DNA from 2 places in the Anoxynatronum sibiricum genome. Region 1 is predicted to be linked to the other one. Evidence: riboswitches for the same ligand, from Rfam matches in the RefSeq annotation. Region 1 holds a riboswitch; the other holds the start of a gene.
What was found. A riboswitch is a leader RNA that binds a small molecule or an ion and turns the genes downstream of it on or off. The one in region 1 is predicted to bind glycine.
Positions count from the first base shown of each region.

Region 1 (5,530 bases):
CATGGGGATTTGTGTCTATGCTCAGAGCTATGGGTTTGTACAACTCTATGATGGGGCCCAGATGATGGCTTTCCCTGCGGTATCTGCGCTTCTCATCGGTGGAGCGGGGAGAAGTAAAGCCACAGTCAGCCAGGCATTGGTGGGAGCCTATTTATATCAGACCACTTACTTACTATCGGTTCCGGTGGCAAACGCCTTCTTGGTCCCGGAAATGTCGGAAATGATCCGTATGATGGTCACCAACGGCATCATACTCTATGCGTTCCTGCAGGAAGGAAGAGGAGGTCTCTATGAAAAAAGGTAGACAGTTCATTGTTCCGTTGGTGTTCCTCATTCTATCCATCGCAGGTATCCAGGCTGCAGGCCTGAGCCTTGCTTATATGGGCGGTGAAGTGTATGCCAGAATCGTGAGAAACGGGGTGATGGTGCTTGCGTTGCTCATTCCTATTATGGCGGGTATGGGAATCAACTTTGCCATTTCCATTGGTGCCATCAGCGCACAGGTCGGGTTGATTCTGGCCCTGGATTTTCAGGTTCCCGGTCTGGCAGGGCTGTTGTTTGCACTGACGGTTGGTCTCATTCTTTCTTACTTCAGTGGATGTATGATTGCATGGGTGTATAATCGGGCAAAAGGCAAGGAAATGATTTGTGGGATTGTCATGAGTTTTCTGGCCACCAATCTGTATCATCTTGTTTTTATGGTGGGGTATGGAACGGTTATTCCGGTAAGAAACTCTCAACTGGTGCTGTCGAAAGGTGTTGGGTTAAGAAACATGTTGGACACCGTCATGTACAAGAATTTGTTTGACAGTGTGCTGACGCTCCATACAGTGCGAGGATCCTATTCCATGGTACCCTTTATCATCATTGGAGTGGTCGCAGTATTCATCGCTTATGTGAGAAGGACACCGCTGGGTTACCGTTTTAGAGTGGTGGGAGAGAGCCTTGACATTGCAGAGAAGCTGGGGATAGATATTGACGAAACCCGAAAGAAAGCCATTGTACTCTCTACCATGATGGCTTCTTTAGGCCATCTGCTGTTTATTCAGAATATGGGAGTGGTGAATGTGTACACAGGGCATCTCAATGTGAACATCTTTGCTGCAGCGGCGTTAATGGCGGGCGGGGCCACATTGAAGCGGGCCACTATTACCCAGGCATTTCAAGGACTAATTCTGTTCCACACACTGTTCATTGTTTCTCCCATGGCAGGACAGAACCTGTTTGCCAATGCAGCCCTGGGTGAGTACTTTCGAAGCTTTATAGCTTACGGGACCATCGTTTTTGCATTAATGATGAGCCTGAAGCAACAGGAAGGAGAATTAGTATGAAGCAGTTTGGCGAGCATTATCAGGAAACCATCGAAGCCAATGTATTTCAAGAAGGAAGAAATCTGATAGAAGCGGGCGCTAAAGTGGTGGGGATCTACTGTGCTTTTACGCCGGAAGAGGTCATTGCTGCAGCCAAAGCCATCCCGGTATCCTTATGTGCAGGAACGGAAAAGCCTATTCCAACGGCAGAAAAACACCTACCAAGAAATCTGTGTCCCTTGATCAAAGCAAGCTATGGACATGCCTTGGATGATACCTGCCCCTATTTTCATTACAGTGATTTTCTGTTTGCCGATGCTACCTGTGATGGAAAAAAGAAAATGTTTGAGCTGTTAAAGGGGGTCAAGCCTGTACATGTGCTTTACTTGCCACAAACCTATGAACAGGCTTCCAGCGTGAAGCAATGGATGGATGAAATTCATCGGATGATTGAAATCTTAGAACGGGAAACAGGCAATATAATTACCGAAGAAGCTTTAAGAGAACAAATCAAGCTATTCAACGAGCATCGTCAGACGGTCCAACAAGTCTATGAACTGAATCGAGGGGACATACCATTTGTCTTTGGAAGAGAAGCAGATGTGATTACCGGCGGGGGTGGATTTGACTGTCATATCGACAGGCGTATTCAGGAAATGAAAGAGGCGATTACCTTGCTTCAACAACGGAAAGGGGAACCTGCCTTCATGCAGGAAATGGCAGATAGGCCACGCTTACTTTTGACAGGATGTCCTTCCACCAATAAAAAGGTGATGCATTTGTTGGAAGACAGTGGTGCGGTGATTGTGGCCATGGAAACATGTGGTGGTCTGAAAACTGTCAGTCGAAGGGTGAATGAAAATCAGGAGCCTCTTGCTGCTTTGGCCGAATATTATGTAAACATTGCCTGTCCATGTATGACACCCAATCCCGGAAGGTTTCAGCTGCTAAAAGAGTTGATTCACAGTTATCGAGTAGAAGGGGTGGTGGAACTGACTTGGCATGCATGCCATACTTATAATGTGGAGGCAGAACAAGTGAAGCGATTTATCACTAAGGACTGTGATATGAAATACCTTCACATAGAAACAGATTACTCAGAAAATGATATTGGTCAATTAAGGCTGAGAATTGAAGCTTTTGTTGAGATGCTTCAATCAGAAAGAGAAAAAAGATGAGTTCATCCAAATCATTGTCATTATAATAACAATTGTTGCATCTTTCGACAAACTCAATTAAAATGAAATAAGAAAGCATTTTAATAACCGAATGAAGGTCACGGGAGATCTCCGAAGTATAAGGAGAGCCGAAGAAGCAATATACCGGACTGGACCCCTGGTATAGAATCTTTCAGGCAACAGGATCGTGGCTGGACGGGACTCTGGAAAGTTCCTCAGGGAACGCCGAAGGGGCAAGGTGAAAACTGCGTCGGATGATGCCGAGCACCGTTTTCTCAGAAACTCTCAGGCCTGATAACAGAGGACATACTGACACCATCACCAAGTGATGGGTTTGTGTGTCCTTTTTTCGTGCCGGTTTGCGGGTTTTCTGTTTAATGATTCACATGAATGAGGCAGTGATTTGCGGGGTATGGTAGGGAATAGAGAGGAGGCGCGTTATGGAAGAATCAAGAAAAACACCATTGACGGACTGGCACGCAGCCAATGGCGGTAAAATGGTGGTCTATGCCGGCTGGGAAATGCCGGTGCAGTATGAGGGGCTCGTTGCGGAGCACAATGCCGTCCGCGAGCAGGCCGGGATGTTTGATGTGTCACACATGGGCGAGGTGCTGGTGGAGGGACCGGAGGCGCTGGCATATTTACAAAAGCTGCTGACCAATGATTTTTCAGCCATGGTCAACGGCGAGATTCTCTACACCATGATGTGTTACCCTAACGGAACCGTGGTGGATGATCTGCTGGTTTACCGATATGAGTCTGACCGGTACCTCTTGGTGATTAACGCCGGCAATGTGGATAAAGACGTGGTCTGGATGCAGGAGCAGGCCGCCGGATACCAGGTGAGTCTCACCAACCAGTCTTCCGAGACAGGAGAGCTGGCCCTGCAGGGACCTCTGGCAGAAGAAATCCTGCAGTCTCTGACAGACACCAATCTGTCTGAAATTGGTTTCTTCAATTTCAAAGACAACGTTGCCATTGCCGGAGTGCAGTGTTTGGTTTCCCGCACCGGATACACCGGTGAGGATGGTTTTGAGGTATACACCTCTTGGAACGAACTGGAGAAAGTCTGGGTGGCTATTATGGAAGCCGGTGCATCCAAAGGAGTCAAACCGGCTGGTTTGGGGTGCCGTGACACCCTGCGCTTTGAAGCCGGTTTACCCCTGTACGGGCATGAGATCTCCGACAGCATCACTCCGCTTGAAGCGGGACTGGGATACTTTGTCTCCCTGAAAAAAGAGGATTTCATCGGCCGGGAAGTGCTGGCTCAACAGAAAGAGCAAGGGCCGCCCCGGAAGCTGGTGGGCTTCGAACTCATTGAAAGGGGCATTGCCCGCAGTGATTATGAAGTGCTGCTTAATGGTGAAAAAATCGGCTTTGTCACCACGGGTTATTTGTCTCCCACATTGAATAAAAACGTGGGGCAGGCCCTGGTGGACAGGCAAAAAGTGACAGGTGCCGAAACGCTGGAAGTTCAGATTCGAAACAAACAGGTGAAGGCAAAAATCGTGAAACTGCCCCTTTATCGAAAGAGAACCAAGGCCCGGGGATAACTCCCAGGTTCTATCAATAAGCATCAACATCAATCAACATCAAGCAATACCAAAGGAAACCCCAAAAACATGAAAATGAGGAGGACTGAACATGAGAGTTATGAAAGACCTGCTGTTTACCAATGAGCACGAGTGGGTGGATGTACAGGGAGAGGAAGCCTATGTGGGACTGACGGAGTTCGCATCAAAAGCACTGGGAGATATTGTGTTTGTGGAACTGCCGGAAGTGGATGAAGAATACAGTGCTGGTGATTCCTTCGGAGTGGTGGAATCTGTAAAGGCTGCTGCAGACATGTACATGCCTTTGGACGGCGTTGTGACCGAAATCAACACTGAGCTGGAAGATGACCCGGGTCAGATCAATCAGTCGCCGCTGGAAAACTGGTTCCTGAAATTTAAGATCACCAACAAAAGCCAGCTGGATGAACTGATGACACCTGCTGACTACGAGCGTTTCTGTGAAGAGGAGGCATAATATGTTTCCATATATTCCCCACACCGAAGAAGATGTGAAATACATGTTGGATACGCTGGGGATGAAAGAGTTGGAAGAGCTGTTTGCCGACATCCCCAAAGAAGTGCGCCTTGGCCGGGAACTGAACCTGGAGGCACCAAAGTCAGAGCTTGAAGTGCAGCGGCTGATGAACGGTCTGGCGGGAAAAAACAAACCCACCGGCGAGCTCCTGAGTTTTCTGGGAGCCGGTGCCTATGACCATTACATTCCCACGGTGGTGAAACACATCACCGGCCGATCAGAATTCTACACCGCTTACACCCCCTATCAGGCAGAAATCAGCCAGGGGACCCTGCAGGCCATTTTTGAATTTCAGACCATGATTGCCAACCTCACTGGGATGGATCTTTCCAATGCCTCCATGTACGACGGCTCCACAGCCACGGCAGAGGCAGCCAGCATGGCGGCGGATGCCACCCGGCGCAAGGCCATTCTTATTTCAGAAACCGTGCATCCGGAAACTCGCCAGGTGCTGAACACTTACGCCCATTTCAACGGGTTGAAGGTGGAAACAGTACCGGCCTCAGCAGGTGTCACCGATCTGGAAAAAATGAAGGCGATGATCACCAAAGAAACAGCCGGTGTCATTTTACAGAATCCCAACTTCTTCGGCATTATTGAAGAGGTGGAAGAAGTCGAAAAAATGATTCACGAAGTCAAGGGCCTGCTCATTATGAATGTGGATCCCATTTCCCTGGGCATTTTGAAAGCGCCAGGAGATTTGGGCGCCGACATTGTGGTGGGTGAAGGCCATGCCATGGGAAACCCCATGAGCTACGGCGGCCCCTATCTGGGATTCATGGCGGCCACCACCAAACTGATGCGCAAGATGCCCGGCCGTATTGCCGGTCAAACCACCGATATTGAAGGCAAAACTGGCTATGTGTTAACCCTGCAGACCCGGGAACAGCATATCCGCCGAGAAAAAGCCACCTCCAACATCTGCTCCAACCAGGCGCTGAACGCCCTGGCAGC
Region 1 is NZ_JBCITM010000007.1:141,595-147,124, reverse strand. Features, by position in the region: gene AAIG11_RS08820 (ABC transporter permease subunit) at 1-304, shown strand, start outside; gene AAIG11_RS08815 (ABC transporter permease subunit) at 291-1,331, shown strand; gene AAIG11_RS08810 (double-cubane-cluster-containing anaerobic reductase) at 1,328-2,488, shown strand; glycine riboswitch at 2,580-2,686, shown strand; glycine riboswitch at 2,690-2,791, shown strand; gene gcvT (glycine cleavage system aminomethyltransferase GcvT) at 2,929-4,041, shown strand; gene gcvH (glycine cleavage system protein GcvH) at 4,133-4,516, shown strand; gene gcvPA (aminomethyl-transferring glycine dehydrogenase subunit GcvPA) at 4,518-5,530, shown strand, end outside.

Region 2 (5,530 bases), on a different contig from region 1:
ATAAGTGGCCCATTTGGAGGAGCAGGGCATGAAGGAGCCGGAAATGATGCAGCCGTCCAGCACTTCATTGGGATGCATGAAGGTGGGCAGCATCCGATTGGCATCCCAGCCATACACCAGATCGTTGTAGCCCAGTTCTTCCATTTGTGACTGGGGTTGAAGCACCATCACCACCTTGGGCAGTTGGTTCTCGCCCTCCGTGCGTTTGGTTACCGGTGCCAACTCAAAAGTTTCCACTTCTTCAGGGGTCTGGTCAGCCACGGTTTTACCCAGGTATTCCGCCAGTTTCATGCCAGCCCACCGCAGGGCACGGTTTTTCTTCTGCTGCTCCCGCTGTTCAAGCACTTCATTGGTATCAGCCACCAGGCAGACATTCATCAACTGGGAGAAGTAGCTGTATTTGGCACCTTCGCCCCCCATGTCAATCAGTCCGTCCTGAAAACCGCCCCAGTGTTTGCCCACTGCCAGCACACTCATGTTTTTCAGTGCCAGGGTGCGGCCGTTGCCAGCCTGCATCAGATCGCCGGTGACACCGGGAAACACAGGCCCGCCGCCCACCCGGTAACGGGGCTCGATGGCTTCTTTCACCGGAACAATGCGCACCATGTCGCCAGGCTTCACAATCACCAGGTCTGCTTCTGTGATCCGCTCATCTTCCCGCACCATTTCCAGCGCTTCTTCCTTGTTAATGGTCAGCACCCCGTCTGCAAACCGGGTTTCACTGCCAAAAACAATGTCCTTGACGTAAAAATGTCCCAATTCCAGTTTCATTGACTTGACACTCCTTCCTTCCGTGAAAACGTTTCGTTTCTCACTTTGATAAAAGAATATCATAACCGTATTGATTTTGTAAATACGTTTATTGGATAATCTTGATTATTTTTACAAATTTTTCCGTCGATTTCTTTCATCACTTGCAAACAGCTGCTTCTTATTCTTCCCGCAAGTTTTCGAGAACTTCTCATTTCTTGATTTTTTATCGGAACATCATGATTATCCCTTTCTCTCTCTTTCTTGCTTCTTGCAGAATCTGTTGATATAATGAATCAACACTGAACAAGAAACGCACACTAAATGAAAACGTGGTGAATAATGTGATTCGACCTGATAAAAAAACGATACAGAAACGCCGCATCATGAGCTATTTCATTGAAGCCGCCACCCAAATCATTGACGAGGAAGGCATCGATGCCGTCACTATCCGAAAGGTCGCCGACATCGCCGGGTATAACAGTGCCACCCTGTATAATTATTTCGACAACCTGGACCACCTCATCTTTTTTGCATTGCTCAAGCACTTTAAAATTTATGTGATTCATCTCAGTGATTTCATTAAGGACGCTGATAATGCGCTGAAAAAGTATTTTCTCATCTGGGAGTTCTTCTGCTACCATTCCTTCCAGGATCCACGGGTTTATCACACCCTCTTTTTCAAGCAGTTCAACCAACCCCTGCGAGACATGATGCAGGAGTACTACGCCCTCTTCCCCGAAGAACTGGAAGATCTGCCGGAAGAACTGGAGCCCATGCTGTTGAACCAGGATCTGACGCTTCGCAACCTGGCCCTGCTCCAAAACTGCGTCAGGGAAGGCTATTTAAAAGAAGACGATTTGGAAGAACTGAACGAAATGACCCTGCTCATTTATGAAAGCATGCTGCAGCATCTTCTCACCGAACGGGTGGAGTACACCCCCAAGGAAGCCACCCGGCGCACACTGAAGTACATTCGCATGGCCATGAAAGTATTCAATCACTGCGCAGATACCCTCGACCAGTAACCGTCTCCTGTCAACAGCTTCATCTGGCTATTTACTTTATGTTGGCTTCTTTTGATATTTTTTTGACAAATTGTTTTATTTGCTATTGTCTTTCATAGAAAAACATAATATAATGATAACGAAAAGACATCATTCAACCTTACCTGGTTAACAACTTCATCAAAAGCTGGATGACGTATGCGGGAGAGAGTCCGTTCAGGGCCGCCGAAGGTAAAAGCTAACTTCATAAAAGAGTTAGTGAATTTCTCAGGCAAAAGGACCGTATATCGACAGCGCTCTGGAAAGCGCAAGCACCGAAGGAGCAAGTCCTGGCAGCAGCATCGCCAGGAAGAACCTCTCAGGTCCCACAACAGAGATCAACATGACAGCTGTGTTCATGATTGACTCTGTTTTTTTGTGTTCCCGTTTTTTTGACAAGGGGTTGAATGATGGCTGCTCAGGACGCAATGTGGTGGTGTGAATGAATGGCTGGATGGTTGAATAGCTGATGACTGATGTTAAAGGAGGGAGTGCCATGATGGTCGTCACCAATAATCCCCTGGTACGAGAACGTTTGCCTGAAGAAATGAACCTTCTGTGGGTGGATGGCGGCTATGAAGATGTGATTGTGGCCGTTCGCAACCGGGTACACCGGGGTCACCGGCTTCTCACACACCCCCTTGCAGGGAGTGTGAAACCCTATGAAACCCCTTACCGAACCATCTTTCTCTCTGATGAGGCCACCGACTTGCATCATCCGTCACTCAGTGTGCTGGAGCAGGCCATGGCATTGCTCAACGCTTTTAAAGGAAAGACAGGCGGTCTCAATTCATTGCGCACCTACCGGGATGAGCATCTGCCCGACCTGCAGCTGGTGGATTACGGTTTAGTTGAAACAGTGATTCAGCAGCAACCCACCATGCATCAGACACTTGATCAGTTACTGCAGGAAGAGTGATGAAAGCTGTCAGGAAGCACCAGGAAACAGCATGAAAACAGGCAGAAAACGAAGAAAGTCTCACGAATCATCAACGAAAGAGGAATGAAGAAAGGGGAGAAACAGTATGAAACTTGAACTTGGCAAGGTATTCATTGAAGATGTCCAGTTTGGAGAAAGCACCCATCTGGACGGCCGCATTCTGGTCATTGACCATGCGGAACTGCTGGAAGCCGTCAGCGGCGACGAGCGTCTGTGGAAAATCCGGGTGGATCTGGCCCATCCCGGAGAGTCTGTTCGCATCACCCCGGTGAAAGATGTCATCGAACCCCGGGTCAAGGTGAAAGGTCATGGGGGTATTTTCCCAGGCATGTTGTCGAAAGTTGACACAGTTGGAAACGGCCGTACCCATGCCATGAAAAATGTGGCCGTGGTCACCGCCGGTAAAGTGGTGGGCTTCCAGGAGGGCATCATCGATATGTCAGGCATTGGTGCCGATTATACCCCCTTCTCCAAAACCCATAACGTGGTCATCACCGCCGAACCCAAAGCCGGCATCAAGTCCCATGATCACGAAGCCGCCCTGCGCACCCTTGGTCTGAAAGCTGCCGCCTATCTGGGGCAGGCCGTGAAAGACGTGGAACCGGACGAAGTCAAAACCTACGAAACCCTGGCACCCCGGGAAGCTGCCCAGCTGTACCCTGAACTGCCCCGGGTTGGCTATGTGTACATGCTTCAAACCCAGGGACTCCTCCATGACACCTATGTCTATGGTGTGGATGCCAAAAAAATCGTTCCCACCATCATGTACCCCACCGAAATCATGGACGGTGCCATTGTCAGCGGAAACTGCGTTTCTGCCTGCGACAAGAACCCCACCTATGTGCATCTTAACAATCCCATCATCGAAGACCTGTATGAAGAACATGGCAAAACCCTGAACTTCATGGGTGTCATCATCACCAACGAAAACGTGACCCTGGCCGACAAAGAGCGTTCCTCCAACTGGACAGCCAAACTCACTGAATTTCTCGGTCTTGACGGTGCCATTGTCTCACAGGAAGGTTTTGGAAACCCGGATACCGACCTGATCATGAACTGCCGTAAAATCGAGGAAAAAGGCATTAAAACCGTCATTGTCACCGACGAATATGCCGGCCGTGACGGCGCTTCCCAGTCTCTGGCAGATGCAGACCCCAAAGCCAATGCAGTCATCACCAACGGCAACGCCAACGAAGTGATTGTTCTGCCTCCCATGAATCGACTCATCGGCACTACCGCCTATGTGGATTCCTGCGCAGGCGGCTTCGACGGCAGTCTTCGTTCTGACGGCAGTATTGAAGTGGAGATTCAAGCCATTACTGGCGCCACCAACGAAACCGGCTTTGTGCACTTGTCCGCCGACGCTTACTAAACCTTTTGGAAAGGATGGATCAATATGGCAAAGAAGAAAGTCGTGCATTATGTGAACCAGTTTTTTGCCGGCATCGGCGGCGAAGAAAAAGCCGACATGCCGCCTGAATTGCGTGAAGGCGTCATCGGTCCCGGAATGGCACTGAACACCGCCCTGGGTGAAGATGCTGAAATTGTCGCCACCATTGTCTGCGGCGACTCCTATTTTAATGAAAACCCGGAGATCTCCAAGCAAAAGATTCTTGAAATGATCAAACCCTTCGAGCCTGACCTGTTTCTGGCCGGCCCTGCTTTCAACGCCGGTCGTTACGGCGTGGCCTGCGCCACAGTGGCCTGGCTGGTGCAGGAAGAACTGAAGATTCCTGCCCTCACCGGTATGTACATTGAAAACCCGGGAGCTGATCTGTTCCGCAAAGCTGTTTACATTGTGGAAACCGGCAACTCTGCTGCCACCATGCGCAAAGCTGTCCCCGGAATGGTGAGCCTGGCAAAAAAACTGCTCCATGGCGAACCCATTGGGCTGCCTGCTGAAGAAGGCTACATTCCCCGAGGCATTCGCCGCAACGTCTTCAAGGAAGAACGCGGTTCCCGTCGGGCTGTGAACATGCTGCTGGCGAAACTGAAGGGAGACGACTATCAGACTGAGTATGCCATGCCCGATTTCGACCGGGTACCTCCCGCTGATGCTGTGGGTGACCTGAGTCATCTGAAAATCGCTTTGGTAACCTCCGGCGGTATTGTTCCCAAAACCAATCCTGACCGGGTGGAGTCCTCCAGCGCTTCCAAGTTTGGCAAATACTCCATCGAAGGTGTGGAAGACCTGACCGCCGAAGCATATGAAACTGCCCACGGCGGCTACGACCCAGTGTATGCCAACGAAGATCCTGATCGGGTAATGCCTCTGGACGTACTCCGTGATATGGAGCGGGAAGGCATCATCGGCCACATTCATGAGTTCTTCTACAGCACCGTTGGAAACGGCACCTCCGTTGGCAACTCCCGTGCCTTCGGTATCAGAATTGGAAAGGAACTGAAGGAAGCCGGTGTGGATGCCGTTCTTCTCACCTCCACCTGAGGTACCTGCACTCGTTGCGGCGCAACGATGGTAAAAGAGATTGAACGTTTTGGCCTTCCTGTGGTTCATGTATGCACCGTGGTACCCATTTCCATGACAGTGGGCGCCAACCGGATCGTTCCGGCAGTCGCCATTCCCCACCCCTTCGGTAATCCGGCTGTGGATGCCAAGGAAGAAAAAGCCCTGCGGCGCAAGCTGGTTGAGAAAGCCATGAAAGCCCTGCAGACAGAAATTGAAACTCAAACAGTTATTGAATAATCTGATGGAATCACACATCTTTGCGTGAATCGCGTGATTCTTTGGGTAACATGGAAATAGAGCATTATCGGCGGGAAACAGCCATCTGAA
Region 2 is NZ_JBCITM010000009.1:142,690-148,219, forward strand. Features, by position in the region: gene AAIG11_RS10445 (glycine/sarcosine/betaine reductase component B subunit) at 1-771, opposite strand, end outside; gene AAIG11_RS10450 (TetR/AcrR family transcriptional regulator) at 1,137-1,778, shown strand; glycine riboswitch at 1,949-2,050, shown strand; gene AAIG11_RS10455 (hypothetical protein) at 2,025-2,306, opposite strand; gene AAIG11_RS10460 (GrdX family protein) at 2,293-2,715, shown strand; gene AAIG11_RS10465 (glycine/sarcosine/betaine reductase component B subunit) at 2,822-4,108, shown strand; gene grdB (glycine reductase complex selenoprotein B) at 4,133-5,440, shown strand.
Region 2: another riboswitch for glycine. It lies ahead of AAIG11_RS10460 (GrdX family protein); the one in region 1 lies ahead of gcvT (glycine cleavage system aminomethyltransferase GcvT).